3 regions of the Marinobacter sp. LV10R510-11A genome follow, and region 2 is predicted to be linked to each of the others. Evidence: predicted binding sites of a transcription regulator. Region 2 holds the regulator's gene; each other region holds the start of a gene.
What was found. The regulator LexA, encoded in region 2, represses DNA repair genes until DNA is damaged. The targets are predictions, from matches to a motif close to CTGTNTNNNNANACAG.
Positions count from the first base shown of each region.

Region 1 (10,292 bases), 1.0 Mb from region 2:
TCGATTTTTGAGAAAGTCGCGTCCTGCTGGGTGAATTTACTGACAAAAAGGTGCTGATGACATTGAGCGGCAACCTGTGGCAAGTGGGTCACGCAGATAACCTGGCCATTGTCTCCCAGCGAGCGCAGTAGTTTGCCAACTACCTCGGCGGTACCACCGCCTATGCCGACATCTACTTCGTCAAATATCAGGGTGGGGGTTGTGGATGTCTGCGCGACCACTACCTGAATTGCCAGGCTGATTCGCGACAGTTCGCCGCCGGAAGCGACTTTGGCAAGAGGTCTTGCTGGCTGCCCGGGGTTAGCGCTTACCAAAAATTCGATGTCTTCCAGCCCGTGTGGTGCCGGTTCGTCCTTGGCGTTGCGATTCAGATGGGTAACAAACTGAACCGCCGGCATGCTCAGGTGGGCCAGTTCGCCGGCAATGCGCTGATCTAATTCCACTGCCGCTTTGGCTCGGGTTTCGGAAAGCTTGGTGGCTAGCTCATCAAAGCCTTTGCGCTGGCTTTCCAGCTCCTCTTCAAGTTTTTCAAGGCTACCTTCGCCGCCATCTAGCTCTGCCAGCTCAGCGTTTTGCCGTTTATGAAACTCTGTTAGTTCCTCCGGGTTGATGCGGTGCTTGCGCGCCATCTGGTAAATGGCACTCAGTCTTTCTTCAACTTCTGTCAGGCGTGCTGGGTCTGCTTCATAGTCATCCACAAAATGGCGAAGGTTATCGCCCGCTTCGCTGATCTGAATCTGGGCTTCCCTCAGCATCTGGATAGTGTCGGCCAGCGCGGGTACTTCAACCGGAAGTTGCTCCAGTTGCTGCAACGCTTGTCGCAGCAGTCCTGCGGCATTGGTTTCGTCTTCAGTGCACAGCAGCGCGGCGTGATGGCTGCTGTGAAGAATTGCATCGGCCTGGCTCAGTTGTGCTTGTTCTTTTTCAAGTTGTTCCTGTTCGCCGGCTTCAAGCGCCAGGCGGTCAAGCTCTTCTACTTGGTAGCGCAATAGTTGCAGCTTGGCTTCCGACTCTTCTGCGTTTTGTTGGCGTTCGATCAGTTTTGTACGGATTTGATTCCAGGCCTTCCACGCCTCACGGGTCTCGCCGGCGAGCTCTTCGGCGCTAGCAAACTCATCGATCAGTTTGCGGTGGGTTTCTTTGCGTAGCAGCGACTGGTGTTGATGCTGGCTGTGAATATCCATCAGTAGCCCGCCCAGATCTTTCAGGTGGGCAAGGGGGCAGGGCTGACCATTAATGTAGGCCCGTGAACGCCCATCTTTACTGATAACTCGGCGCAGAATGCAGTCGCTGTCGTCATCTAGTTCGTGGTTTTCTAGCCATTGCAGTGCTTCCGCAATACCGGAAACATCAAACGTTGCGGTGATGTCTGCGCGTTTGGCGCCGTGGCGAACAGCACCTGCATCGGCGCGTCCGCCCATGGCCAGCCCCAGGGCATCCAGCACGATGGACTTGCCCGCACCCGTTTCGCCCGTGAGAGCTGTCATGCCCTTACTGAAGTGCAATTCGACCCTTTCGGCGATTGCGTAGTTCGAAACTGTGAGCTGTGTGAGCATGCAGAAACCCTCCGCCATTCAAAATGTACTGTTCGTTCATACAGTTCCTGTGAATATATACAGGGTTTTTCAGGTTTGCAAACATATTGGCGGGATTTTCTTCAGGAATGCAGGCTTTGATGGTTGAAACTTGAGCTGCCAACCCCATAACGGTTCGCAATAACGTTCTTCCGGCTCTGGGTGGCCGGAGCCTATGTTCAATTGGTCGCGTTTTAGCCGGCCACCGAAGATCTGGCAGGAGTAGTCATGAGCACCGATGAAAACCGCAATGAACAGGTAGATGAATTGAAAGATGCCGCTGCGGCGGCCGCAGAGGAAGTGCAGCCGGGCGAGCAGGAAGAGGAAGTTTCCGAGCTGGATGCGCTAAAAGCACAGCTGCAGGACGCCCAGGAGCAGATGTTGCGATACCAAGCGGAGATGCAGAATGTGCGTCGCCGGGCAGAGATGGATGTTGAGAAGGCGCATAAGTTTGCGTTGGAAAAATTCGTCAAAGAATTGCTCCCTGTAGCAGACAGTCTTGAGAAGGCGGTTGAAAGCACCGAAGGCCAGGAAAGCGCTGGTGAGTTGGTGGCTTCTATCCGCCAGGGTGTGGAGATGACGCTCGGCCTGTTTGTGTCGAGCCTCAAGAAATTTAACGTCGAGCCGCTGAGCCCGCTGGGTGAGCCATTCGACCCCCAGCAGCACGAGGCCATGTCTATGGTGCCAGCCCCGAATGCTGAGCCGAACAGTGTGGTGGCGGTGGTACAGAAAGGCTATCTGCTGAACGGGAGAGTGGTACGGCCGGCAATGGTAATGGTCGCGAAGGCTCAAGGTGCACCAAAAATTGATGAGCAGGCTTGAAAAATCAGCGAAAGCGCCAATATAGCCATTAAACAGAATCAGCCGGACTAAATATCTCCGGACAACTATTAAGAACAGTATTCAGAAGAACGGGAGCGAATCAATGAGCAAGATTATCGGTATCGACCTTGGAACGACTAACTCGTGTGTTGCCATCATGGATGGGGACAAAGTCCGGGTTATTGAAAACGCAGAGGGTGATCGCACCACCCCGTCCATCATCGCTTACACCGATGATGGCGAAATACTGGTTGGCCAATCAGCCAAGCGTCAGGCGGTTACCAACCCTGAGAACACGATCTACGCTATTAAGCGCCTGATCGGTCGTCGCTTTAAAGATGACGTTGTGCAGAAAGACATTAAAATGGTTCCCTATAAGATCGCTGGCGCAGATAACGGCGATGCTTGGGTAGAGGTGAAAGGCGAGAAAATGGCGCCACCGCAGGTGTCTGCAGAAATTCTGAAAAAGATGAAGAAGACTGCGGAAGATTATCTGGGCGAGAAAGTGACCGAAGCGGTTATTACCGTGCCGGCTTACTTCAACGACAGTCAGCGCCAAGCCACCAAAGATGCGGGCAGAATTGCCGGCCTGGAAGTAAAGCGCATCATCAACGAGCCGACTGCTGCAGCCTTGGCTTATGGCATGGACAAGAAAGGCGGCGATCGCACCATAGCGGTATACGACCTGGGTGGCGGTACCTTCGACCTTTCCATCATCGAAATTGCGGATGTGGACGGCGAGCACCAATTCGAAGTGCTGGCGACCAACGGCGACACCTTCTTGGGTGGTGAAGATTTCGATATGAAAATCATCGAATTCTTGGCCGATCAGTTCAAGAAGGACAGCGGTATCGATCTGCGCGGTGACTCTCTGGCCATGCAACGTCTGAAAGAAGCCGGTGAGAAAGCCAAAATTGAGCTTTCTAGCAGCCAGCAGACCGACGTTAATCTGCCGTACATCACAGCAGATGCCAGCGGCCCCAAGCACATGAACGTCAAGTTGACCCGCGCAAAGCTTGAGTCGCTGGTTGAAGATCTGGTTCAGCGCAGCCTTGAGCCTTGTAAGGTTGCCCTGAAGGATTCTGGTCTGAAGATTGAAGAAATCGACGAGGTAATCCTGGTTGGTGGGCAGACCCGTATGCCGATGGTTCAGGAAAAAGTGAAAGAGTTCTTTGGCAAAGAAGCCCGTAAAGACGTGAACCCGGACGAAGCTGTTGCCATGGGCGCTGCGATTCAGGCGGCCGTACTTTCTGGTGATGTAAAAGATGTACTGCTTCTGGACGTGACTCCGCTGACCTTGGGTATCGAAACCATGGGTGGCGTTGCCACACCGGTAATCGACAAGAACACGACGATTCCGACCAAGAAGTCGCAGACCTTTTCTACTGCAGACGACAACCAGACGGCAGTCACCATTCACGTTGTTCAGGGTGAGCGCAAGCAGGCGACGCAGAACAAGTCCCTGGGTCGTTTTGACTTGGCCGACATTCCGCCCGCTTCGCGCGGTGTGCCACAAATCGAAGTAACCTTCGATATCGATGCTAACGGTATTCTGAACGTGTCTGCGAAAGACAAGGCTACCGGCAAAGAGCAGTCCATCGTGATCAAGGCCTCTTCCGGCCTGAACGACGATGAAATCGAGAAGATGGTTCAGGATGCTGAGGCAAACGCCGACGAAGATCGCAAGTTTGAAGAGCTGGTTCAGGTTCGCAACCAGGGCGACGCCATGGTTCACACTGTGCGCAAGACCCTTAAAGAAGCTGCCGACAAGGTCAGTGAGAGCGAGAAAGAATCTATTGAAGCGTCTATAAGTGAGCTGGAAGAAGCACTGACTGGCTCCGATAAGGACGACATTGAAGCCAAGACTCAGAAGCTGACCGAGGCTTCTTCAGAGCTGGCTCAGAAGATGTACGCAGAAGAGGAAGGCCAGGCAGAGCAAGCTGGTGGGCAGGAAGAAGCCCAGTCTGCTGACGATGCAGTGGATGCCGAGTTCGAAGAAGTTAAAGACGACGAAAAGAAGTAATTCTGACGCACATCAGGTAGTTGGAAAACGCGGAGCTGCTCCGCGTTTTCCTCGTTTAAATAACAGGGTTTTAAAGCATGGCCAAGCGCGATTATTACGACATTCTCGGAGTTTCCCGGGACGCGGACGAGAAAGAAGTTAAGCGGGCGTACCGAAAGCTTGCGATGAAGTACCATCCCGACCGTAACCCAGAAGATGCAGACGCCGAGAACAAGTTCAAAGAAGCCAGCGCAGCTTACGAAGTATTGGCAGACGAGTCTAAGCGAGCGGCCTACGATCAGTTCGGTCATGCCGGAGTGGATGGCCAGGCCGGTGGCGGATTTGGTGGCGGCGGCGGAGGCAACTTCTCCGATATCTTTGGCGACGTGTTTGGCGATATTTTTGGTGGTGGTGGTCGCGGTGGCCGAAGCACCCGCGGCTCGGATCTACGCTACACCCTGGAGCTGGATCTTGAAGAGGCCGTAAAAGGAAGAACCGTTGAGATTACCATTCCTGGGCATCGGGAATGTGACACGTGTGACGGCAGTGGTGCTGAAAAAGGTTCTCGTCCTGAAACCTGCGGAACCTGTAAAGGTATGGGCCAGGTTCGCATGCAGCAGGGTTTCTTTGCGGTGCAGCAGGCTTGTCCCACATGCCGTGGATCCGGCCAGATTATCAAAAACCCCTGTAGGGCCTGCCAAGGCCAGGGCAGAGTGCGGGAAGAAAAGACCCTCTCCGTTAAAGTGCCACCAGGCGTTGATACCGGCGACCGCATTCGGCTTTCCGGCGAAGGTGAGATGGGTGTAGAGGGCGGCCCCTCTGGCGATCTATACGTGCAGATGTCAGTGCGGGAGCACTCAATTTTCACCCGCGATGGCCGCAACCTTTATTGCGAAGTGCCCATCAGTATTGTTGATGCCACTCTTGGTGGCGAGCTAGAGGTGCCGACACTGGACGGTCGCGTGAAGCTGAGGATTCCGCCTGAAACCCAGACTGGCAAGCTCTTCCGGATGCGCAACAAAGGTGTTAGCCCGGTTCGCGGAGGCCCTTCTGGTGACCTCCTGTGCCGCGTGATTGTGGAGACTCCGGTCAGCTTGACCAAACGCCAGAAAGAGCTGCTCGCGGAATTTCAGGCAACCCTCGATAACAACAGCGGTACAAACCACGCGCCGAAGAAAACATCCTGGTTTGAAGGTGTTAAGAGCTTCTTCGACGAAATGAAATTTTGATCCGCCTCATATAAGGAATAGGCCATGAGGGTAGCAATCATCGGCGCCGCCGGGCGCATGGGTAAGGTTCTGATTGAGGCAGTTGACGGCACCGAAGGGCTGGAGCTTGGTGCTGCGGTGGTCGAGCCGGGCAGCAGTCTTATCGGAGCCGATGCTGGCGAACTGAGCAGCATTGGTAAAACCGGTGTCAAAATGGCGGGCACTCTGGCTGATGTGAAAGATGATTTCGATGTGCTCGTCGACTTCACTTTCCCGGATCTAACCCTTGAAAACGCCGAGTTCTGCAAAGCCAATGGCAAAATGCTCGTCATCGGTACCACCGGCCTGTCCGATGCCGAAAAGCAGCAGCTGGCCCTTGCTGCAGAATCTACCCAAGTGGTGTTTGCGCCCAATATGAGCGTAGGTGTTAACGTGGTTCTCAACCTGCTGAGTAAAGCTGCAGCGGCACTGGGCGACGATTACGATGTCGAAATCATCGAAGCCCACCATCGCCACAAAAAAGACGCGCCATCTGGCACGGCTCTGCGCATGGGCGAAGTGGTTGCCGATGCGCTCGGCCGCGATCTTAAAGAGTGTGCGGTTTATGGTCGCGAAGGCTTTACTGGCGAGCGCACCCGCAAGGAAATCGGTTTCGAGACCATTCGTGCCGGTGACGTGGTGGGCGATCACACTGTGCTTTTTGCGACGGAAGGCGAGCGTATAGAGATAACTCACAAGGCAAGCAGTCGCATGACCTTCGCCAAAGGCGCCATGCGCGCAGCGCTCTGGCTGAAGGATAAGCCTGCCGGCTTGTACGATATGCAGGATGTCCTGTCACTGAAATAGGTTTCAGGCATTGTCGGTATCAGAGGCATGCACGATTATACATAGACACAAAACCGCATATTTCATACAATAAGGCGGTTTAACTGCACCAAGCGTAGGCTTTGAAAAGCTCAGGGAACAAAAAAGTTCCCGGATAACAAAAAGCGGGACGGAGTTTTTACTCCCTCTCGCTTTTTTGCGACCTGAATTTGCGCTTGCGTTCCTGCACGTGACGAATCAATACGCCACCCGATGAGGATACAAGCCTTGAGCACACCCGCAATCCTTGCACTCGCAGACGGAAGCCTGTTCTACGGCACCGCCATTGGCGCTGACGGCGAAACCAGTGGTGAAGTGGTGTTCAACACCGCCATGACAGGCTACCAGGAAATACTGACAGATCCATCCTACGCCCGCCAACTGGTTACCCTGACTTACCCGCATATCGGTAACACAGGTGTGAACGAAGAAGATGTTGAGTCAGATCGCATACAGGCCGCCGGCCTGATCATCCGCGACCTGCCTTTGATGGCGAGTAACTGGCGCAGCACAGGATCGCTGGACGAGTACCTGCGAAACAACAACATTGTCGGGCTTGCCGATATCGATACCCGGCGCCTCACACGCATCCTTCGAGATAGAGGTTCGCAGAGCGGCGCTATTGTGGCGGGCGCTAACGCTACTGCTGAACGTGCGCTTGAGTTGGCTAAGGCATTTCCGGGGCTTCAAGGCATGGATTTGGCCAAGGAAGTCACCTGCGACAAAATGTATAACTGGACCCAAGGTGAGTGGACACTTGGCGAAGGCTACGCTGAGGGCGGCGAAACCAAGTTTAAGGTTGTGGCATGGGACTACGGTGTTAAATTCAACATACTGCGTATGCTCGCATCCCGAGGCTGCGACATTACCGTTGTGCCTGCGCAAACCCCGGCTTCAGAAGTGCTGGCAATGAATCCAGATGGCATATTCCTATCTAACGGCCCGGGTGATCCCGAGCCCTGTGATTACGCAATCAAGGCGATACAGGAAGTGTTGGAAGCCGAGGTCCCCTTGTTTGGTATCTGTTTGGGTCACCAGCTATTGGCGCTCGCCAGCGGTGCGAAAAGCATGAAAATGAACCACGGCCATCATGGCGCCAATCATCCGGTTCAGCGCCTTTCCAACGGCACGGTTATGATTACCAGCCAGAACCATGGTTTTGCAGTGGATGAAGCGTCCCTGCCGGATGTGCTGGAAGTTACCCATAAGTCTCTGTTCGATGGCACGTTGCAGGGTGTTCGCCGCACCGACAAACCAGCGTTCAGCTTTCAGGGGCACCCCGAGGCTAGCCCGGGCCCAAGTGATGTAGCGCCTTTATTTGATGAATTTATCCGTTTGATGGAAGTTCGGGCGAAATAACTCCGGCTTTCGGACGGACACGCGCCGCGTTCTTTGCGCTGCAAGAATTTAAATGTTGCTGACAGGTTAACCAAGACATGCCAAAACGGACCGATATTAAAAGCATCCTGATTCTGGGCGCAGGCCCGATTGTGATCGGGCAGGCGTGCGAATTTGACTACTCCGGCGCTCAAGCCTGCAAAGCCCTGCGTGAAGAAGGTTACCGGGTCATTCTGGTTAATTCGAACCCGGCCACCATCATGACCGACCCCGTGATGGCAGATGCCACTTATATCGAGCCGATTACCTGGCAGACCGTCGCTAAAATCATTGAGAAAGAAAAGCCCGATGCGTTGCTGCCGACCATGGGTGGACAGACTGCACTGAACTGCGCGTTGGATCTGGAAAAGCACGGTGTTCTGGCTGAGCATGGGGTGGAAATGATCGGCGCCAATGCCGATACCATCGACAAAGCGGAAGATCGCCGGCGGTTTGATCAAGCGATGAAAGACATTGGGCTTGAGTGCCCCCGTGCCTCCATTGCAAGCAGCATGGAAGAGGCCAAGAGAGTCGCTGAAGACATTGGCTTTCCGTGCATTATTCGCCCTTCGTTTACCCTGGGCGGTTCTGGCGGCGGTATTGCGTACAACCGGGAGGAGTTTGAAGAAATTTGTGCCCGCGGTCTTGATCTTTCCCCCACGAAAGAGCTGCTCATTGATGAGTCGCTGATTGGCTGGAAAGAGTATGAGATGGAAGTGGTTCGCGACAAAGCGGACAACTGCATTATCGTGTGCGCCATCGAGAACTTCGACGCCATGGGCGTACACACGGGGGATTCCATCACGGTCGCGCCAGCTCAGACGCTAACCGATAAAGAATATCAGATCATGCGGGATGCCTCACTGGCAGTGCTGCGTGAAATTGGTGTGGAAACAGGCGGCTCCAACGTACAGTTCGGTATCCACCCAGATACCGGCCGCATGGTCGTCATCGAGATGAATCCGCGGGTTTCGCGCTCGTCGGCACTGGCCTCCAAGGCGACGGGCTTCCCGATTGCCAGGGTCGCCGCCAAGCTGGCCGTGGGGTACACCCTCGATGAGCTGCGCAACGAGATAACTGGTGGCGTAACGCCCATATCGTTCGAGCCTAGCATCGACTATGTGGTTACCAAGATTCCACGGTTTACCTTCGAGAAATTTCCTCAGGCCGATGCCCGCCTAACAACACAGATGAAGTCTGTGGGCGAAGTTATGGCTATTGGCCGGACCTTCCAAGAATCTCTGCAGAAGGCTCTTCGGGGTCTGGAAGTGGGCTCTGACGGCTTTGATGAGCAGCTTGAAGAATTCACCTCCGAGATCTCCCGTGAAACGCTCACCCGCGAACTTAGCGTTCCTGGTGCCGACCGCATCTGGTATATCGGTGATGCGTTCCGTGCCGGGCTTAGCGTGGATGAGGTGTTTGAGTACACCAACGTGGATCCTTGGTACTTGGTACAAATCGAAGACCTTATCCGTGAGGAGCAGGCTCTGAAGTCCGCCGGTAAAGCCGATATCGATCATGCCACCATGTTCCGCCTCAAGCGCAAAGGCTTCTCCGATGCTCGCTTGGCCAAGCTGTTGGGCCTTACCGAGATCAGCCTACGTAAGCTGCGGCACGATCTGAATATCCGTCCGGTTTACAAGCGGGTAGATACCTGTGCAGCCGAGTTTGCCTCAGATACAGCTTATATGTACTCCACCTATGAGGAAGAGTGCGAAGCGGATCCCAGCGACCGCGAGAAAATCGTGGTTATTGGCGGTGGCCCTAACCGCATTGGCCAGGGCATTGAGTTTGATTATTGCTGTGTGCACGCAGCACTCGCCATGCGTGAAGATGGCTACGAAACCATCATGATCAACTGTAACCCCGAGACGGTATCGACCGATTACGACACTTCTGACCGGTTGTACTTTGAGCCTATTACGCTTGAAGACGTGCTGGAAATCATCAACGTCGAGAAGCCCAAAGGCGTGATTGTTCAGTACGGTGGCCAAACCCCGCTGAAACTGGCCCGTGGTCTAGAGGCGGCTGGCGTACCGATTATTGGTACCAGCCCAGACGCCATTGACCGCGCGGAAGACCGCGAGCGCTTCCAGCAGATGATTACTCGCCTCGGCCTGAAACAGCCGGAAAACGCCACTGTGCGCAGCCATGAAGAAGGCATTTTGGCTGCCCGCAAGATCGGTTATCCGCTGGTGGTGCGCCCGTCTTATGTGTTGGGTGGCCGTGCCATGGAAATTGTTTATGCCGAGGACGAACTGGCGCGCTACATGCGGAGCGCCGTGCTGGTTTCCAACGACAGCCCGGTATTGTTGGACCACTTCCTCAACGCAGCCATTGAAGTAGATATTGATGCCATCTGTGATGGTAAAGATGTTGTCATCGGCGGCATCATGCAGCACATTGAGCAAGCTGGCATTCACTCTGGTGACTCTGCATGCTCCT
Region 1 covers NZ_LT907980.1:3,752,325-3,762,616, forward strand. The annotation lists gene recN (DNA repair protein RecN) at 1-1,556, opposite strand, end outside; gene grpE (nucleotide exchange factor GrpE) at 1,803-2,396, shown strand; gene dnaK (molecular chaperone DnaK) at 2,500-4,419, shown strand; gene dnaJ (molecular chaperone DnaJ) at 4,497-5,627, shown strand; gene dapB (4-hydroxy-tetrahydrodipicolinate reductase) at 5,652-6,452, shown strand; gene carA (glutamine-hydrolyzing carbamoyl-phosphate synthase small subunit) at 6,699-7,829, shown strand; gene carB (carbamoyl-phosphate synthase large subunit) at 7,907-10,292, shown strand, end outside.
Region 1: the regulator LexA is predicted to act here: its motif matches at 1,585-1,600, upstream of recN (DNA repair protein RecN).

Region 2 (10,292 bases):
CCTGAGTTAAATGGCCGCCATAGAGAATGGCCGCAGACAAAGGCGTGCGAATTTGATGCGCAAGCGAAGCCACCATCTTGCCCATCGCAGAAAGCCGCTGCGCATGAGCCAGTTGTGATTGCAGGTGACGGGTTTCTGTCAGGTCAGTGAGCAGAATCAACTGCCCCGGCTGGTTGTCCATGGTGCGGATCTCAATGCTTACTCGGCGCCCATCCTTCAGGGACACCTCATGACCATCATCCTGGCGCGGAGAGAAACAACGACGAATCACATCCACCCAGCGCTCGCCATCCAACGGCTCACCCAGCAGCGCGATAGCCGCAGGGTTGGTTTGAGACACCGCACCCTGGCTGTCCAGAACCACCACCCCGGCCGGCAGAGCTTTCAGCAGAGTAGAAAGCCGATCGGCCAACTGCTCCTTCTCCTCCAGCTCCTGCTGCCGCTGCAGCGACTCGTGGCTCAACTCGCCAGACAACTGATTCACCCGCGACTCCAGCGTGCGATAAGAATCGGTAATCTGCCGCGACATTTGGTTAAACATGTCCAACGCAGAATCCACCGCCTCATCGTCCTGCTGCGGAAACAGCGCCCTAACCTTATCGTTAGCATCCGCCGCCGCATTGGCCTGGGCCTGGTGCTCCGCCGACTGAATAACAAACTGTGCCTGACTCATAACCTGACTCCCCGATCCGCCCGTTACACCGGGCCGCACCCTTCGGATGTTTCGTTTACAAGTCATCAAGCCAGCTCCGTGCCAACTACGATTTTTTCTTTAATATCAGTAGGTAAGGAATTCATAGAATGGTGATATGACGGTTTTACGTCGCCAAAAATGAGAAAAACGCCAAAGGCCACAAACCTTTGACGTCTTATTGTCACGGAAAAACAGGGAGGTCTATTTACTCAGGACTGCTCAGGTTCCTCCTCCCGAAGCCCATACTTTCGAACCTTCTCCACCAGAGTCGTTCGCCGAATCCGCAGCTTCTCCGCCGCCCGAGCAACCACACCCCCAGCCTCATCCAAAGCCTGTTGAATCAGCTGCTTCTCAAGGTTCGACAGATAATCCTTCAGATCAATACCATTCACTGGCAACAAAGCCGGAGCGTCCAGCCCCACCAACCCCGGAATACCAGAAGGCATACCCGAATCTTCAATCGGCCGATTCTCTTCAAAATCGTCTACATACCGAAACTTCTTCGGCAACTCCTGCACCCCAATAACCGAATAGGGATGCATAATCGACAGCCGCTCCACCAAATTCGCCAATTCGCGGACATTTCCCGGCCAGTCGTGCCGACATAAGCTCATGATCGCCGCCGAATTCATCCGCAAAGAGCCGCGTTTTTCCTTCTCCATCCGGGAAATCAGCTCATTGATCAACAGCGGAATGTCCTCTACGCGATCCCGCAATGACGGAACCTCGATGGGGAAAACATTCAGCCGGTAATACAGATCTTCCCGGAACTCGCCCGTTTCGATCATGTCCTCAAGATGCCTGTGGGTGGCCGCAATAACACGAACATCTGCAGACATCGTCCGGTTGCTACCCACACGCTCAAACGTACGCTCCTGCAGCACTCGCAGGATCTTTACCTGCATATTGAGAGGCATATCACCGATTTCGTCCAGAAACAGAGTGCCGCCTTCCGCCAGCTCGAAACGCCCAACTCGGGCCGTTATCGCACCGGTAAACGCGCCTTTTTCATGGCCGAAGAGTTCACTCTCTAACAGCTCTGCGGGTATGGCACCGCAGTTTACGGGGACAAACGGCTTATCCCGGCGTGAGGAGTGGTAATGAAGGTTTCTGGCAACAACTTCTTTACCGGTGCCAGACGGCCCGGTAATCAACACGCTCACGTCTTTGTCGGCGACCTGCTCCATGAGCTGGCGCACCTGCTGAACCTTGCGGCTGGTACCTACCAGGCTGCGAAACAACTGCAGGCTTCGCTGCTGACCGCGGCCTTTGGCACGAATGAACTGATCCGCGTAAATCTGTGCACGATATAGAGAATCAACGAACTTGGTGTAGTTAAGCGGCCATTCCATGCGGGCAATAACGCGGGCGGCATCTGGCTCCGTCAAGCCTTTGAGCACCGGGTCGCCCACCATCAACAAAGGCACACCCTGAACCGCCTTACACACCTTTTCAATGGCGCTGACGATGGTGGAGTCGGCGCCGTTTACGACAACCACAGAAATGGCCGCTAGGCTCTCCTCATCTGCAGATTCCAGGAGCGCCAAGGCGTCATTGCCAGCAATAACCTGCTCTTCGCCAATGAACTCCAGAATGGTCGTCATATCCCGGAGCCTCGATTCGTCCTCGCTCAGCACCAGCACCTTGTTATTTTTAGACATTCACAAGAGTCTCTTTGGGGATTTGTGCAGTATTTAAGACTGTAAAACCAAGAGAGTCAATTTTATGACGCTATTTAGAGCTAGGGATTGAAATATTTTGATATGCCTTAGCCGCATTCCGGTTACGGTTCACCCCTTTAAGAGCTTGCTCAGCTTCGGCCTTGGCCTGAGTAGCCCCCTCGCCAGCCGCGTCTACAAACTGGCGCAGTTCTTCAAGCCGCGTTCGTACTATCTCCGGGTCCACCTGCCCAGCCTCCAGCGCAGTCATCAAAGGCTCTAGTGCCGGCTTGACCTGTGTGTTGAGGCTAACCAGAGCATCCCAGTCCTGATCGGCCAGGGCGCGGCCAAGATCCGTTATGAGCTGATCGAGGCTATCCAGATGGGGTTTAAGCTCAGACGGGGCACTATTTTGAGGGTTCGCCATCACGTTTTCTCCTTGCACAAAGGGATAAGGAACGTACGACCCGCACAGATCGCCAGCGAACACCGGCGATCTGTCGTTATTGCGAGAACTCAGCGGCGGGCGGCTCGCCTCGCAGAGGAAGCGCTAAACTCGTCGCCACGAAACCCTGGGTTAAAATCGTAGGCTGGGTAGTTGTTATCCAAGCCATCAATGTAATAACGCTTCGCCTTGATATCGTAGGTCATCTCCATGGTAGTCCAGAACACCGGCTCTTGGTAATAGCTGATGTTATGGGCCTCGGAAACCCGCCACAGATCGCCGGAGTCGTCATACTCTTCCGACATCAGGATCTGCCAGCTGTCTTCATCCACGTAGAAAACACGACGGTCGTAGATATGCTTGATGCCGGTGCGACGGGTTGCCTCAACCACCCATACCCTGTGCAGCTCATAGCGTGCCAGCTTCTGGTTAATGTGGCCGGCACGGATAACATCATCTGGGCTAACCGACTGATCGTGCAGCTTGTAGGCATTATAGGGAACGAACAGTTCACGCTTGCCCTTCAACTCCCAGTCATACTGATTTGGCGCACCGTTATACATGTCTTTCTGGTCTACCGAGCGCAGGGACGAGGAGTTTGGCAGATCCGTCTCGTAGGCAAGGTTCGGTGACCGCCTCAGGCGCCGAGAACCCGCATCATAACGCCATGCCAGCCGCGGCGAACGCACCTGATCAAGGGTTTCGTGCACAAGCGTTATAGTGCCGGCCAAGGTAGAAGGCGAGATGGTATCGGTTTTGAGGTAGAAAATTTTGTTGTCTATATCAGCAAGTTCTGCATCCTTCTTGCTGTAAGCAATATAGTAATCGTACTGGTTGACCACCGGGTTGTAGGAGCCGTCCACCTGTGGTGTAGCCGCTGCGCTTCGGAACGATACCTCTTCGCCGCGATATCGCAGCATGTGATTCCACATAACCTCCAACCCATTTTTAGGGATAGGAAACGGGCTGGTCATAATCGTGTTCCGGAAACGCGGCGGTGCGGCGGGTTTGATAAACCGGCATGAAAAAATCCGGGCCGTACTGGCTCAGCATCCGCCGCGAGCCCTCAGAAAGCTTGTCCTTATAAAGATGCATATTGTCCGCCGTAATCACAAACAAGGCGTCATCTTCAGGAAACGGATCCTTTTCAACCAGGCCCTTACGCCAGTTGGCGGGAGCTTCACGCAAGCCGCCGGTCCACTCAGGAATACTGCCAGAAGCATTGGCTCCCCGCTCGGCGCCAACCGGCGTCAGGTCTTGCTTCAGCCGTTCTGCTTCGGAAACCGTTACTGCTGACAACGCCTGCCCGGAAAACCCGAACAAAAGCACTGCAATACATGCGACAAATTGGCTCCGCATTCCGTATTCCTCCAGACAATCCAAAAACCCATACTTATGATGCCATTTTCGCTAAATTCAAACGCCCGTTTCAAGCGAATGTTTGTGTTTTATTGTCACCTGAGAGCTAGACGGAAGGCGTAAAGAAATCTGCGCGTCAAAATGATATGATGGTTGATTAATTCGGGCGCCTAATTGGAAGGTTTATTGAGATGTCACCATCGTTTTTCGAGATTGTACAATTGAGCAACGGCGATTACGCCCTGCGGCGCATCGACGACGACAGTGAGCCACTGGTGAAGGTTTCGTTTTCTTCTGAAGCTCGCGAAATGATGGAAGACCGGGAAATGTCTGTGGCCAAGGCAATGATTGCCGCTGGAATAGAAGCCGCTGGAAGTGTCACACAAGATATCGACTGGGACGATGACGAGCTGGACGTCTCAGACGCTCAGCCCGCCTACACGCTTCACTAAAATGCTGTTCAGCGCTGCCTGAGCACCACGCCGTGGCTGTTGCCCTCAGCTGCAGCTCTTTGTAGAGAATCGAAAGCTGTTCTACCCAGTTTACCTGTCCACATAACCACTGCGTGACAGGTCCCCGCGCTCAGGGCAATCTCCGCAAGCTTACGAGCCGGGTATTCTGCAGTAGAGCGCAAAACCAGAAGCTCTCCTGTGACAATACCGTGCATTTTCTGCCACTTGCTAACCAGCGCTTGGGGCGGATCGATCCACGCCAGCCAACGCTTTTCCTGGTTGAGCTGAGTGAGCATAGGTAACAACAGCTGAAAGTTTTCCACCTGCCCTTCCGGCAGGATTATCTCCGTAACGTTGCCAGCCGGAGTGGGGCTTCCAACGTCCGGCTTATTCCTGGCGCGGATAACAGTCCGTTGTTTCCGGGCTGCGTATTCCGGCACGGGGCAAGGCAAGCTACCATGTTGCCACGCCATGTTCTCATTGAAGCTAAGTTGTTCCATAAATCACCCCTTTTTCAATGCGTCTGTGGTTACACCAGCCTTATCAGTGCAGATCAGAGCGCCGGATAACACCCACACCCAGCCCTTCAATGAACAGTTCCTGCTCTTTCAGGTCGACTTCTATCGGCGTGAAGTCTTCGTTTTCGGCGATCAAATAGACCTTCGAGCCTTCTTTTCGGAAACGCTTCACCGTCACTTCATCTCCCACCCTGGCCACAACTACCTGACCGTTATGAACATCTTGGGTGCTGTGTACGGCAAGCAGATCGCCATCAAGAATGCCGATGTTTTTCATGCTCATACCCCTGACACGAAGCAGGTAATCGGCGGAAGGCGAAAAAAATTCCGGCTTCAGCGCGCAATGATCTTCAACGTGTTCTTCGGCCAAAATCGGGCTGCCCGCAGCCACTTGGCCAATAATCGGTAACCCTGGGTCTTCGGCAACTTCTGGCAAGCGAATACCACGGCTGGCACCCGGAACCATTTCAATAGCGCCCTTGCGTGCCAGTGCCCGCAGGTGTTCTTCGGCGGCATTGGCAGAACGGAAACCCATTTCCGCGGCTATCTCTGCGCGGGTGGGTGGATAGCCGGTTTCATCGATAGATTGGCGAATAATTCCCAGTACTTGGGTCTGTCTTTCTGTCAGCTTCATTGTTTCGCTGCTCCGCTTGCTGCATGCAGGGCTTATGCATGCTGGGCCTAGTATCTGATGGCGTATACAGTGAACCGACCATCCTGTTTGTTTATACAGTGTTTTGACTATATACAGTGCTTTATCCAGTGTAAAGCCGAGCGGCCAATTTTCTTGCAAGCCCTTAATAATTGGCCGTTCGGTAGTGTGATATGGTGAAAAGACCTTACATTCATCACCAGTGAGCCTTATGCGACAAGCTACCCCCTGTAAACTGCCAGACATACTAAACACCGCTGACGGAAAAGAGCGCCGAGTGGGCGTGGAAATTGAACTATCCGGGCTTGGCTACGAACAGCTTGTAAACTTGGTTGCGGAGCTGCTCGAAGGTGAAGCAGCATTAGAATCCCGCTATGTGAGCAAGCTTGAAACGCCCCTAGGGTGCTTTGTTATCGAGCTGGATTCAGATCCAATCAAAGACTTGGATCTGGCAGACGAGCGCTTGCCCCTGTCCATCCGTGAATTTGGTGGGCAGGCTATGGAGGTTATCGATGCGGCGGCTGAGCGGATTGTGCCACTGGAAATTGTCAGCCCACCCATGCCGTTTTCTGGGCTGAACCAGATTGAAACTCTGGTCGACAAGCTTCGAGAAGCCGGGGCCCTGGGCAGCAGAGAGGCAATCTATTTCGCATTCGGCCTACAGCTGAACCCTGAGTTGCCCGATCTCAAGCCAGCAACGTTGGTCCGCTACTACCAAGCGTTTGCGATACTTTACGAGTGGCTAAAGGCACGTCATCAACTGGATATCAGCAGAAAGTTCACCACCTACATTGAACCTTGGAGCAGCCGTTACACTGATTTGTTGATCGCTGACGACTACGCGCCAGACCAACAGCAGATGATGGTGGATTATCTGGAATCCAATCCCACCCGCAACCGCGCTCTGGATCTGTTGCCGCTGTTTGCCCACTTGGACAAACCGCTTCTGGATCAGTACGTGGAAGATCCTCGCATCAAAAGCCGGCCAACGTTGCATTACCGGCTTCCGGACTGTGACATCGATAACCCCGAATGGCACTTTTCTAATGTTTGGAATGACTGGGTAGTGGTAGAGCAGCTCGCTAACCATGCTGAGGATTTGGCGGAACTGCGCGCGCTATTTCGGGACAGCCGAAAGATCAACTTGCGCAATCTAACCCGAAGCTGGCAGGAAACCTCAGCGAACTGGCTAAAAAGTAAAGGCTATGTCTGAACAAAACTACCCGGAAGACAGCCCGCCGGGCCTAACGATCGGCATCAGCGGCCCTACGAGAAAGCGTATGGCTCAACGCCTGATCGGCTTGGGGCTTCGGCTGAAAGGCGCGCACACGTATTATATCCGCCCAGGCGCCCGGGTGGATGTATCACTACTGGATGGGCTGGTGCTTTCCGGAGGTACCCATGTGCATCCCGAGAGGTATGGCCAGGAACCTCAGGTCAGCGCCCAGTATGACCGGGCGCGGGATACCACCGATCAGCTGCTGCTGGAACAAGCAGAGGCTATTGGGATTCCGGTGTTGGGCATTTGCCGGGGCGCGCAATTCATCAACATATTCCACGGCGGCTCTCTGTGCCAGAACGTAACGCCGTTAAGGGTGAATACCAAGCACCGCCCTCTGTTGTTTCCCATGCAAACCGTTCGCCTTGTAGCCACAAGCCGGCTGGGCCAGCTTATGGGGGCGTCGGTAATCGGTACCAATCGGATTCACAGCCAGGCAATCAAGCGCCTGGGCAAAAACCTGAAGGTAGTGGCGGTGGACAACGACCTGTTTGTTCAAGCCATCGAAAGCACCCGCGGTCAATGGCTGATGGGGCTTCAGTGGCACCCCGAATACCTGCTATACCTTGGTGGGCACCGACGTATCTTTGGCCAGTTTCTACAAGCGGCCCTCTCGTTCAAACTGGCCCGACTGGAACCTGAAGCCAGTGCGTCGGTGAACGCAACATTCGATCTGGACTGAACTCAGAAATCCCGGGTATAAAAGATATCCAGAGAAGCTGCCAGCCCGCTGGCAGCTTCAAGATAAAAGTACCTGCCCAAATCGTAGCGCAAGGCCACGGTGCTGATAGGCTCAAAGATTCCGACCCCGTAACGGACACTGAGATCGTCGCTCAGGTAACCGCTGGCCACAACCGACGCCTGGTCTCCGCTGCCCTCGGCTTCCAGCGTTAATTCGCGTATACCAAAACCTTCTCCAATTTGCCCAGTTATCTTGTTTACCTGGGTCAACCCCAATGAGATGGCGGCACGGCTCATTTGCCCGTCATCACTCTGGCCCCTAGGGGCCCGACCAAGAATCACGTAAGACAAAGCATCGGCTTGCGGCATATCCGGGCTGGAGAATACTTCGGTAGTGGGCGACTGAACCGGCCCACTCAGGCGAATCCCCGCCACAACCGTGTCTACCTGCCTAACCGCTTCAATATCGAGATACGGCTGAACCAAGTTGCCAACAAAAAGCAGCCGTGCGCGCCGCAGCACCAGCTCTTGGCCATACGCTTCGTATTGACCATCAACCAGCTGCAGGTTGCCCCGGGTGTCCATGTCGTTACCGATACGCAGGGTGCCCTCTAGGTTGCCCGTTACGCCGAACGCAACAAAGCTAACCCGGTCTTCGCCTACAACAACGGTAACGTCCATATCCAGGGATCGTATAAGCGGCTCTTCCTGCTCAACGCCTACAATCACTTCATCTTCGGATACCGACACAGCCTGGTCGGGCAACCCCTCTATTGTTATATCGCCCCGTGGCACTTCAATCCGGCCTTCCACACTCAAGGCGCCTTCGCGGAAGGCGATGGTCAAATCCGGCGCCACCTCCAGATGGGCGTAGGGCTCTATGCTGAAGGGTAATCTTTCACCGGTAATACGAACCTCTCCACCAGGAGCATCTTTCCAGTCGACCTCGCCTTGAATAATTGCCTCGCCGCGGGCATTGCTGCTTATCCGGCCGCGAATATCTGCGGAATAGCCGTCAAGCTCGACACTGATAACCACTTCCTCCATGGGGAGCGGTAAGCGGGGGTCCACCACGCGACCGTTAATCAACGCTATTTCGCCCTTCACTGCCGGGTTCATCAGCGGCCCAGAAATAGTGCCTTCACCATTGACCTCACCGGCTACTTCTTCAAGCCCAGTAAACAGACCGGCTAGGGCGATATCCAAGCCTTCCAGTTTAAACTGGCCTTCAACCGGCCGGCCTTCAGCCATCGGATCCAGCTTCATATCCACTGAGAGCTTACCAAGTTCAGGGCCAGACAGCCGCAAAGCGAGATCGGCTTCTTCAGGCTTAAGGTCCAACTCCGTCGTAAGGGTGTCGTAACTCAGGGTTTCCCATTCGCCATCCAGCAGCAATTCGAAACGGCCTTCGCCTGCATCGAGCGCAATCCGTCCATCAGAGCCCTTACTGGTGGAGGTAAAACTAATTTCGCCATTAATGTTGGAATGCCAGCGCAACGTCTCAGGCAAAAGCGGTGCCAGGGCTGCGGCGGGAAAGCTGCCAATACGGTAGGCAAGGCTGGGCACTGGCAGCAGGGCCTGGTCGTCTGCGCAAACTGAGCTTTGCTGCCAGCGCCAGCAATGGGCCGCAAAACTGAGTTCGCCGTTTTTTCCATAAGCGAGCCCGGCGGGGGACTCCAGCGCCCAGCTCTGCTCCTGCCCGGGTACATCAATAACGCCCCGGGTAAGCTTACCTTGCCAGCTTGCCCAAGCCTCGCCCGCTGCCCCCTGGAAATCCAGCTGCAGCCGCGCGTCTTTGTGCTGCGCATCGATTGCGACCTTATGGTCACCTTGCGTGCCCTGGGCCTTAACGACAAGCGATTCAACCTCTTGTCCGGCGACAGTAATGCCTTTACTCGCCCATTCACTATTAAAGCGAAAACCAGATTCTAGCTGTGCATCCAGGCTGAAGGTTTCAACAACCAACAAATCCTTCCAGCGCAGTTCGGTAGCACTCGCTGCCAGCTCTCCACGAGGATCGTCGGGGGTGCCAGCGAGAGTGAGCTGAAGATCCGCCCGCCCGGCCAAACCCGGTAAAATCTTTTCTGGGTTTGGCAGCTTGAGGTTCAAGCTGGCCTGCAATTCTTCGCCCCACTGGCCGCTGCCTTCTAGGCGATTATCACCAATAACCAGCTTCAGCTCCGGCACAACCCAGTCACCACTTGAAGTATCAAGCCGCCCTGCGGCAACCGTAGGGCTGGCGCGCCACTGGCCCTCCAAATCCCAGCTGGCTTCCATAGCAGGAACCGGTCCATCGGTGAGCTGCCCTTCTGTGGTGACCTGGCCGCTAAGGCTGGCTTCCAGAAACGGAACCCAGTATCCGGGGTTAAAATCCTCAAGTTCCAGAGCCGCTTGCCAACTCAGAGGCCCGGAGAAACTCACGGAGCCATCCCCCGAGAGGGAGCCGGCACCGGTCATCGCCGAAAGTTCCGTTACCCGTGCTTGGCTGGTATCACCGTCAATTGCCGCAGCCAGCTCTGCACTGCCCTGGGGCCCGTCCACTTCAGCGGTCAGG
Region 2 covers NZ_LT907980.1:324,041-334,332, reverse strand. The annotation lists gene CPH80_RS01690 (sensor histidine kinase) at 1-673, opposite strand, end outside; gene CPH80_RS01685 (sigma-54 dependent transcriptional regulator) at 904-2,355, opposite strand; gene CPH80_RS01680 (SOS cell division inhibitor) at 2,426-2,779, opposite strand; partial or broken gene CPH80_RS01675 (DUF1329 domain-containing protein) at 2,869-3,850, opposite strand; gene CPH80_RS01670 (hypothetical protein) at 4,348-4,608, shown strand; gene CPH80_RS01665 (cell division inhibitor SulA) at 4,617-5,108, opposite strand; gene lexA (transcriptional repressor LexA) at 5,152-5,760, opposite strand; gene CPH80_RS01655 (amidoligase family protein) at 5,990-6,991, shown strand; gene CPH80_RS01650 (gamma-glutamyl-gamma-aminobutyrate hydrolase family protein) at 6,984-7,739, shown strand; gene CPH80_RS01645 (translocation/assembly module TamB domain-containing protein) at 7,742-10,292, opposite strand, start outside.

Region 3 (10,292 bases), 1.6 Mb from region 2:
CTTCGGGCCGTGAAGGCAAGTTTTCCATGCGCGTGATTGATAGCAAGCAGATCTTCGCAGGGCAGGGTTTGCTAGCAGCCCACACGCTCCGGCTGATCGATCAAAAGCTTTCTAAAAATGCGCTGCGAAATGAGGTGGAGCGGTTCTCAGATAAAATATACACCTGCATCATTCCCCGGGATCTTCACTATATTCGCGAACGCGCTAGGCGTCGCGGTGATAAAAGTGTGTCGGCAGTGGCGGCATTTTTGGGCAAAGCTTTGAACATCACGCCGGTGATATTCGGGCAGGGTGTGCAAGGCCAGCCTGTTGCCAAGACCCGCAATTTTGGTATGGCGGTGGAAAAGGTGATGAATTATGCCACTGCCCGCGTTGAGGCTGGGCTGCTGACTCCCTATGTGAGTTTGTCCTGCGGCCTGAGCTGGGCAGAGATCGAAGATTTACCCGGCATAAATCAGCTTAGAAATGCCTGCGAATGCAATGGCGTTGAGCTCCTGCTATCGCAGATGGGTATTACCAGCAGCATCTATGTTGGCCCAGGTAGTTTATGCCTGGCGCTTGCGGCAGAACCTCACGGCTTTAACGATTACCAGTAATTTTCTACATACGCGGCTACCAAAACCATGACCAGTAAAAAGATCGATCCAGCCAGTCAGTTGCTTGAACTGCACGTAAAGCATGAAATGGCCTCGCTGAAAGGCGCAAAACTACACAAGTTTTTGAAACAAGAAGTGGGTGAGCTTCTTGATCATGCCAGTAGCGTTACGTTGAACCGTGTAGCCTCACAAAGCCAAGTGATGGAGACCATTCAGCGTGTTGTTGTAAACATGGAACTGGATGCGGGCATTCCGGAGCTGGCGGGCGAAATGGCAACCCAGGTGTTGAACTCGCCGGTTCAGGCACAGACAACGCTGGGCGAAATCATCACCCGGGAGCAGGCCACCGGCTTTGTGGAGGAAATACTTCAGCTGAGGCATCAGCGCGAGCGGGTGATCAGCGAAATCATGGCACACCCGGTCTACCAGGAACTGATCTCGAACGTGGTCTATCAGGGTGTGGTCAATTACCTCTACGAAGACAACCTGATTACCAAATCGGTACCCGGCGTTGGCTCCATGATGAAATTTGGCAAGCGAATGGCCAACAAGGCTGTTCCTGGGCTGGATGAAACCTTTGAACGCCGGTTCAAGGCCTGGCTTTCAGATAGTTTGCCAGGAATTATCGGCCGCAGTGAGCAGTTCCTACAGCGGGCGCTTTCTGATGACGAAGTTCGGGATACGGTGATGGCGGCCTGGGTAGCCGTCGAAGATAAAACGATTGCGCAGTTGCACGAAGGGCTGGGCGATGTTGAGCTGCAGGAGTTTGTGGTGCTGGGCTATGAGTTCTGGCTGCAGTTCCGGAAAACTGCCTACTTTGAGGGTTGTACCCGGGCCGTGGTTGCGCACCTGTTCGTAAAATATGGCGATCGGCCGCTCACCGACCTACTCGGCGACGTTGGGGTTACCCGTGAGGTAATCATGGCAGAGGTAGACGCCTGGGCCATTCCGGTTATAGACGTGCTTCGGGAAGAGGGCTATGTTGAGGCACTTGTGCGCCGGCGGCTTTCAGCCTTTTACAAATCCGCGGCGGCACGCAAACTCCTGCAGCCGGAATCATAACGTTTACTGCCTGCTATTGATCAGGCATTCAGAGCAGAGCGAGCGCATAAAAAAAGGGAAGCCGGAGTAGGCTTCCCTTTTTTTGTTAAGGCTTAAGCTATAGCTCTAAGCCTTGCTGGAATTATCTTTCCAAGTATTTAAGCTTGTTGGGCTTGCCATCCCATTCTGCGGCATCTGGCAGCGCGTCTTTTTTCTCGGTAATGTTGGGCCATTTCCCCGCCAGATCGGCGTTGATTTCTACGTACTGCTCCTGATCGGCTGGCAGTTCGTCTTCCGAGAAAATAGCTTCAACCGGGCATTCCGGCTCGCACAATGCACAGTCGATACACTCGTCGGGGTCGATTACCAAAAAGTTCGGCCCTTCGTAGAAGCAGTCTACCGGGCACACTTCCACACAGTCTGTGTGTTTGCACTTGATGCAGTTATCAGTAACGATAAACGCCATAATCAGATCCCTGGTCCAGTGGTCAATCTCATCCGGAGCTTGTGGTCTGGCTCCATGGTTATATTTTAATGGGCGATATTGTAGGGAGCCACCCGCACAGCCGCAAGCGTTTGGCTGCTATAACCTTATTACCCAGAGCAACTTCCTGTCAGTTTTTCAATAATCCCTTCAATTCATACAGCCGATTCATAGCGTCTCTGGGTGATAACCCGTCTAGGTCGAGATCCTGCAGGGCGTCTTCCACGGCGCTGGGCTCTGCACTGGAAAACATATCACCTTGGTAGACGGTTTGGCTGGGCGTTGCCGGCTGCTTTTGCCCCGCCTCAGCCACCGACGCGTGCCTGATGGAAGTGGACACGGCGCTGCCTTCCAGCAGTCTTAGCTGTGTTTTGGCGTTATGTATAACATTCTGCGGCACGCCGGCCAGCTTTGCCACCTGCAGGCCGTAGCTCTGGCTGGCTGGGCCTTCGTGCACGTTATGCAAAAACACAATGCTGTCGTCGTGCTCAGTGGCTGTCAGGTGCACGTTTACTGCGAGCTCAAGATCGTCCGCCAATTGTGTGAGCTCAAAGTAGTGTGTAGCAAACAGGGTATAGCAGCGAATTTCTTTTGCCAGATGCTCTGCCGTAGCCCAGGCCAAAGACAAGCCATCAAACGTACTGGTTCCGCGGCCTACTTCGTCCATCAGCACCAGGCTGAACTCGGTGGCGTTGTGCAGAATGTTGGCAGTCTCTGTCATTTCCACCATAAAGGTAGAGCGCCCGCCGGCAATGTCATCTGATGAGCCCATGCGAGTGAAAATGCGATCCACCGGCCCCAGTACGGCACGGTTTGCGGGCACAAAACTCCCCGTGTAGGCCAATAGGGCGATCAGCGCTGCCTGGCGCATATAGGTGGATTTACCGCCCATGTTAGGGCCAGTAATAACCAGCATTCGCCGCTTTGCGTCCATCAGCAGGTTGTTGGGTACGAAAGGCTCATCAAGAAGTTGCTCCACCACCGGATGGCGGCCACCCTCAATATCAAATCCCGGCGAATCGCGGAATTCGGGAGCGGCAAAGCGCAAGGTGGTGGCACGCTCAGCAAAGTTGCTGATCACATCCAGCTCTGCCAGTGCCTGGGCCGCGTCTTGCAGCGGCGCGAGCTGCTCTGCCACCGCCTCCAACACTTCATCGTAAAGGGCTTTCTCTCTGGCCAAGGCACGGCTTTTAGCGCTTAGGGCTTTGTCTTCGAATACTTTCAGCTCCGGTGTGATAAACCGCTCCGCGTTTTTCAGCGTTTGGCGGCGAATATAATCAACCGGCGCTTGAGCCGACTGGGCCCGGCTGATTTCAATGTAGTAGCCGTGCACCCGGTTGTAGCCAACTTTCAAGGTGCTGATGCCTGTGCGTTCACGTTCCCGGGTTTCAACATCCAGAAGGTATTGGCCGGCGTTTTCACTAATATTGCGCAGCTCGTCCAGTTCTTCGTCGAAACCCTCGCGAATTACACCGCCCTCCCGGATCACAACCGGGGGATTATCGATAATGGCGCGCTCCAGCATGTCTGCCAGCTCGGGATACTCGCCAATCACGTTGGCCAATTCGACGATGTGGTGGGAGTTGACCGGCTTTAGTGTTTTCTGAAGTTCGGGCAGAGCTAAGAACGCATCTCGCAGACGGGCGAGATCTCTGGGGCGCGCCGAACGAAGGGCCACACGGGCCAGAACACGTTCAATATCGCCGACTGTTTTAAGCAGGCTGTGTACCGGTTCGTAATGGAAGCCCTCAAGCAGCGCAGATACCGCTTGCTGGCGCCGCTGCACCACGTCCACATCCCGCAGCGGTCGGTTCAGCCAGCGCCGTAGCTCCCGGCCGCCCATGGACGTTGCGGTTTTATCCATCACCCAGGCTAGGGTGTGCTGGTGGCCGCCCATGAGGTTGACGTCAATTTCCAGATTGCGGCGGCTGGTGGCGTCCAGAATGACCGCTTCGTCGCGGCGCTCCTGGGTCAGCTTTCGTATGTGGGGCAGGGCGGTGCGCTGGGTTTCTTTTGCATACTGTAAAAGGCAGCCGGCTGCACAAATGGCAAGGCCGAGGTCGTCGCAGCCAAAACCAATGAGGTCGCGAACCTGTAATTGCTGAGTAATGACCCGGCGCGCCGTGTCGTATTCAAACAACCAGGGCCCCTGACGACGAACGCCGGTAAGGCCAGCAAGCACATCCTGAAACGGGAAGTCCTCACTGACCAGTATCTCCGCAGGGCGCAAGCGCTGCAGTTCCCCCTGCAGGGCTTCCAGGCTGTCCAGCTCTGAAACTACAAACCGACCGCTGGAGATATCCAGTGATGCAAAGCCGAACTGCTCGCGATGATGGAATATGGCGGCCAACAGGTTGTCGCGGCGGTCTTCCAGGTAGGCGTCATCACTCAAAGTGCCGGGTGTAACGATTCTGACTACCTGACGATCAACCGGCCCCTTGCTGGTTGCCGGGTCACCGATCTGTTCACAGATCGCGATGGATTGACCTGCTCTGACCAGCCGTGCAATGTACCCTTCGGATGCATGAAACGGGATGCCTGCCATGGGAATGGGGTTACCGCCGGACTGGCCCCGGGCTGTGAGGGTAATATCCATCAGCTCTGAGGCTTTTTTTGCGTCTTCATAGAACAGCTCATAAAAGTCCCCCATGCGGTAGAACACCAGCTCATCCGGGTGCTGACCCTTGATCTTGAGGTACTGTTGCATCATTGGGGTGTGCAGGGGTTTGTTGTTCTGAGCTACTGACATGGACGAGTCCGAATAATCTTGCTTTGGGTGAAGCCACGGATTGTAAGAAAATAACGCCCGTGATGGAACGAAGGAGAACATTATGCCTGCCAGTGACCACGAACTCGAACATGCAGGAAGCCAGTTGGCTGAACAGCTATTGGCAGCGGGCCACACTCTAGCAACCGCAGAAAGCTGCACCGGTGGCTGGGTTGCTAAGGTATTGACAGACAAGGCGGGCTCTTCCGCCTATGTGGTGGGTGGTTTGGTTACGTATAGCAATGATGCCAAGCAAGCACTACTTGGGGTTACCGATGCCTCCCTAGCTAACCATGGCGCCGTAAGTGAGCCGGTTGTGCGCGAGATGGTCGCTGGGGCATTGGCCACAACCGGCGCGAATTTGGCGGTAGCTGTTAGCGGTGTGGCTGGGCCAGGTGGCGGCAGTGAACTGAAGCCTGTAGGCACGGTTTGGTTCGCTTGGGGCAGTAGCGTTGCGGCCACTGAAGCAGTGGTTCAGTATTTTAGTGGCGACCGTGATCAGGTGCGGCGCCAAGCGGTTCTCTTTGCCCTGCAAGGCGTTAGCGGGTTTTTGGGAAAAGCCTGAGTGTTTTCACAATAACAGGGGTTGGCCTCCTTCCCGGGGTGTGTTTTAATACTGTTCAAATATACAGGGAATTCTGCTGAAACCGCTGTGCAGGTTCCAATTCATTATCTCTCCGCCGGCTTGTATTATCTCGCGGGTGGCCAAGGCAACAGAGGGTTTGCACTGATGGAAGACAACCGCAAAAAAGCATTGAGCGCAGCGCTGAGCCAGATCGAGCGCCAGTTCGGCAAAGGCGCAGTCATGAAAATGGGCGACCAGCCTCGCGAAGCCATGCCTGCGGTCTCCACCGGCTCTCTCGGGTTGGACGTTGCTCTGGGCATAGGCGGCCTGCCTTACGGACGGATTGTTGAAGTGTACGGGCCTGAAAGCTCCGGTAAAACAACACTGACCCTCCAGGTTATCGGGGAAGCACAGAAAGCGGGCAAAACCTGTGCTTTCATTGATGCCGAACACGCCTTGGATCCTATCTACGCAGAAAAAATCGGTATTAACGTAGACGAACTCCTGGTTTCCCAGCCGGATACCGGGGAACAGGCTCTGGAGATTGTCGACATGCTCGTGCGCTCCAACGCGGTAGACGTCATCGTTGTTGACTCCGTTGCCGCCCTTACACCGAAAGCTGAAATTGAAGGCGAAATGGGTGACAGCCACGTTGGTCTACAGGCCCGCCTGATGTCCCAGGCTCTGCGTAAGCTCACGGGCAACGTGAAGAACTCCAACTGCCTGCTGGTCTTTATCAACCAGATCCGTATGAAGATCGGCGTGATGTTTGGCTCGCCCGAAACCACCACCGGTGGTAACGCCCTGAAGTTTTATGCTTCCGTACGCCTTGATATTCGGCGCATCGGCGCTGTAAAAGAGGGCGATGAAGTAGTGGGTAATGAAACCCGCGTTAAGGTCGTGAAGAACAAGGTAGCTCCGCCTTTCCGGCAGGCCGAGTTCCAGATTCTTTACGGCAAGGGCATTTATCAATTGGCTGAAGTGCTCGATATGGGCGTTAAAGAAGGCTTTGTGGATAAAGCAGGCGCTTGGTATGCCTACAACGGCGATAAAATTGGCCAGGGCAAAGCCAATTCATGCAAGTTTTTGGAAGAAAATATGGACATTGCCAAGGAAATTGAAGCCAAGGTACGTGACAGGCTGATGCCGAAGCCGGTTTCCAAGAAAGACGCGGCGGCGGCCGCGGAAGAAGCGAGTAGCGAGCTGCTCTAAAATATCGTGGGGGGGTGCGTTATGGATCGTAAAAAGAAATTGCTTATAGTTTCTCATGCGCCTTCTCCGAATACCCTCACCCTGCGCGAAGCGGTCGCGCAGGGTGCAGGCCATGAAGATATTGAAAACGTAGAAGTAACCGTGCTGGCGCCACTCGATGCCGGTCCAGATGACGTTCTCGCCTGCGATGCCATTATCCTCGGCACTACTGAAAACCTAGGTTATATGAGCGGCGCTCTCAAGGATTTCTTTGACCGCAGCTACTACCCCTGCCTGGAGAAAACGGAAGGACTGCCATTTGCCTTCTACATTCGAGCCGGGCTTGATGGCACGGGCACCCGAAGGGCGATTGAGTCGATTACTACGGGGTTACGCTGGCGTTTGGCCCAAGAGCCACTTATCTGCAAAGGTGATTTTCAATCGGAATTTATCGTCCAATGTGAGGAGCTTGGTCTCTCAATGGCTGCCAGCTTGGATGCTGGAATAATCTGAGTTGTACCTCGGTCACCTCTCATCTTCGCCCCAATAGTGTAGTGGTCAAATTTAGTTGACCACTACACACCGCGTAGCGAACGCGGTGGGCGTGAAATTCCTTAATTAAAACTTCAGTTGGCGTAATCGCGCGCGAAAGCAGCCAGTGACGTCGTCAAGTCATTTTCGGCAATCGCCGCGCCAATGCTGCGGAACTTCCAACTGTTGTCGTTTCGATACACGCTACCCATGATCATGCTCACTTTTCCCGAAAACGTTGGGTCGTTGGCCACATCAAACGTCGCAAATACGCTGCCGGTGCCGGCTTTGCCGTTGTGGATGCGAATACCGGCAAAGGGGATTACGCCGAAGTTTTGCTGGGAAAAAGAATTCAACACCAATGCCAGCGTGGTTACGTTACCAGGCACCTTATTCAAGTTAATTTGAATAACTTCATTGTCCTCGCCATCATCGCCACCGGTGTCGCCCACGCGGTCATCACCGCTATGCTGGATCGATCCACACTTAGATTTTAGCTGACGAAACCACACTGTATCGACCAAACTGCCGTTGGCATCAAACATGCCAACCGAGGCGTCCAGGTCGACAGCGACATGTTTTTTGCCGCCGAAAAAGCCTTTCTTTTCGATCGCGCCCCAGTTAACACCGATTTCGATGTAATCCAGGGTGCCGCCACCTTCCTTCTCAAGACTGATGCGCTGACCTTTTGCGAGATCAATAGACATACAAGTTACTCCATTTGAGCGTTAATGCCGACCAAAAAAGTTCTTCGGCGTTGTGGGTACATTTTTAAACGGTAAAGGATGTTGAATTAGTGAGCTTAATATTGCAATTCCCCGGCGTCGGATGGTTAAGGGATGGCTTGTAATGAGGCAATGCGTTTAGCCCAAGGGGTATGGCAAGTCGCCTCCAACATCTGGCCATTGTCTTTAAGCACGGCGTCACTCGTGTTGAGCAGAGCATGGGCCTGTTGCTGTTGGCGGGCTATTGCTTGCGCAAAGTGCTCTTCAACCAACGCCAGCTGCGCCGGATGGATGCAGGTCTTGGCGTAAAATCCCCAACGAATGTCCTGTGCCACCTCCCGAGACAGCGTGTCGGGCTCACTGATCAAGTCGCACACAGGGGCCGCTAACTCGAATCCCGCTGGGCGAAAAATAGTGATCAGCCGCTCTATGGTAGAGCGTAAGGGCGTGTCATAGATCGTTTGCCCTGGTTGGCGCTTAAGGCCTATGGCACCTAAAAGATCGTTAGCGCCAATACGTAGCGCGATAACCGGGTTACATAAGGCTTCCACCGCTTTAAGGGTGGCGATAGCGGTATCTTCACGAAACAATGACGGGGTTTCTAGGGTTGGCATGATGGCCAATGATGGATGGCCATCAAGCGCTTCACGCCACGCGGGCATCGCGGTGTCGTCGAATTTTGGAATGACAACTCCATCAATGCGCGACACGGCGTCAGTCGATTCAAGTAACTGACGCAGCACAAAGGGATTGCGAGGCCTTACAAAGCGTAGAAACGGCACCTCTTTCGGCGCGGCCTTTAAGGCTTTTATCAGTCGATGCACGGCCCAGGCGACGGCATCGGGTGCCACTGAATCTTCCGTGCACAGGATGATTGATCGAGCGTCATAACAGCCTAGGGCCAGAATCTGCTCCAGAGATTTGTGCGTGGCGGGCACATACAGCGATGCCCCCAGATCGCCATAACGCGGATTGGCCATTAGTGAGCCTCCGTGCGCGCAAGAGTTTTGATTAATGAACACGCATGGAAGGGCATGTGGGGGCATACGTCTACAGGCACGCTTTTTTCCTCAGCCAGCAGCATTAAGTGTTCAACATCGGGGTGACTAGCATCGCGCACTATCAAGAGGGCGGGGACGCGTCGCAGCATGACCCGAGTGGCCTCGGCGATGCCAGGCTTGATGTGATTGATATCGTTGATGCCATAATCGCGCTGTATCTGGCCGAGCATTTCTTGCATCAGGAACCGCTGGCGTGTGAGCTCTCCTTCTGAGGGCAGCGTGGTGCCTTCCGTGTGCTGGCCTAAGTGTTGGGCAACTCGCTCAATAAACGCCCGAGTTTGATCGTACTTTGCCAGATCGCTATAGATGACACAGCCATGAAAGGCGCCAGTAGGTACTTGATGGTTCAGTACCGAGCGCGACACGAGACCTGACACCGTTGCGTTAAGTATTCCTGAAGGTATTGCATAATCCTCGCAGGTAGCAGCGTAATCGGCCGTCCCGCCAATATCAGAAATGACCGCCAGGCGGGGCTGAATAGTGCTCTTGCCCTTAGCGCGGCGGGTATTGTTGTAACGCGTCATGTCTGAGCGCAATTCTCGGGTAATGACGCCCTTTGCCGTCCAGGCATCGACAAAGACAGTGCGTTTAGCATCAACCCCTACCTGGTCTAGTAGGTAATCTAATGCTGTGGTGTCGATTCCGCGATCACGAATAATGGACACGCTGAAGTGATGGCACGGCTGGTCTTCATAATCCACCAAAGCGCGCCGCAGTAACGCGCCAGCAGGCGTGCCAGCACGCACCAAGCTGACCAGGGTAATGGGTGAGGCGCTATAACCTAGATCGCTCACCAGCTGTTGAGCGAGCTGACGTACTTCTCGAGCGAGCCTCGGTGCGTAGCGATCGCAGAGTGTCTCGAACAACGCCAGATAGCGCGGGCTTGGCGCGGCCTCACGATGGATCATTTCGCTGTAATGTGCTTGGCCTGTTTGTATTCTGCGTTCCTTCTCCTCAATAGAGAGATACTCCGCCTCGATCGGGGTGAGAAGGAATTGGCAATCCTCTGGCTGGTAAGAGCCGTGCAGGGGTGTGAGCGGGGCCAAAGCGGTCATTGGTTGAGATCCTTCAAAGAGTTCCAGAGTTGGCTGCGAGTCGGTATGACGGCCATGTCGCTTATGGTCATGAAACGAAGATCAGATAAGCTGTCCCCAAGCGCGATTAACGTGTCCTCGGGCTGGCGCTGGATCACCTCTTCAAGCAAAAAACGGCATGCTTCGGCTTTGCAGGTATAGGGTGGGCGCAAAGCGGCATTTCGGGTGTTGGCATGCAGCGTCAGCCCATGAGCATGCGCAATGCGCGACAGCAGCCCGTGTACCTCCACCGGTAGT
Region 3 covers NZ_LT907980.1:1,952,667-1,962,958, reverse strand. The annotation lists gene CPH80_RS09385 (DegV family protein) at 1-596, shown strand, start outside; gene CPH80_RS09380 (hypothetical protein) at 624-1,658, shown strand; gene fdxA (ferredoxin FdxA) at 1,780-2,103, opposite strand; gene mutS (DNA mismatch repair protein MutS) at 2,252-4,870, opposite strand; gene CPH80_RS09365 (nicotinamide-nucleotide amidohydrolase family protein) at 4,953-5,453, shown strand; gene recA (recombinase RecA) at 5,619-6,665, shown strand; gene CPH80_RS09355 (flavodoxin family protein) at 6,687-7,157, shown strand; gene CPH80_RS09350 (TerD family protein) at 7,271-7,882, opposite strand; gene CPH80_RS09345 (aldolase/citrate lyase family protein) at 8,008-8,880, opposite strand; gene CPH80_RS09340 (cysteine protease StiP family protein) at 8,880-10,016, opposite strand; gene CPH80_RS09335 (hypothetical protein) at 10,013-10,292, opposite strand, start outside.
Region 3: the regulator LexA is predicted to act here: its motif matches at 5,505-5,520, upstream of recA (recombinase RecA).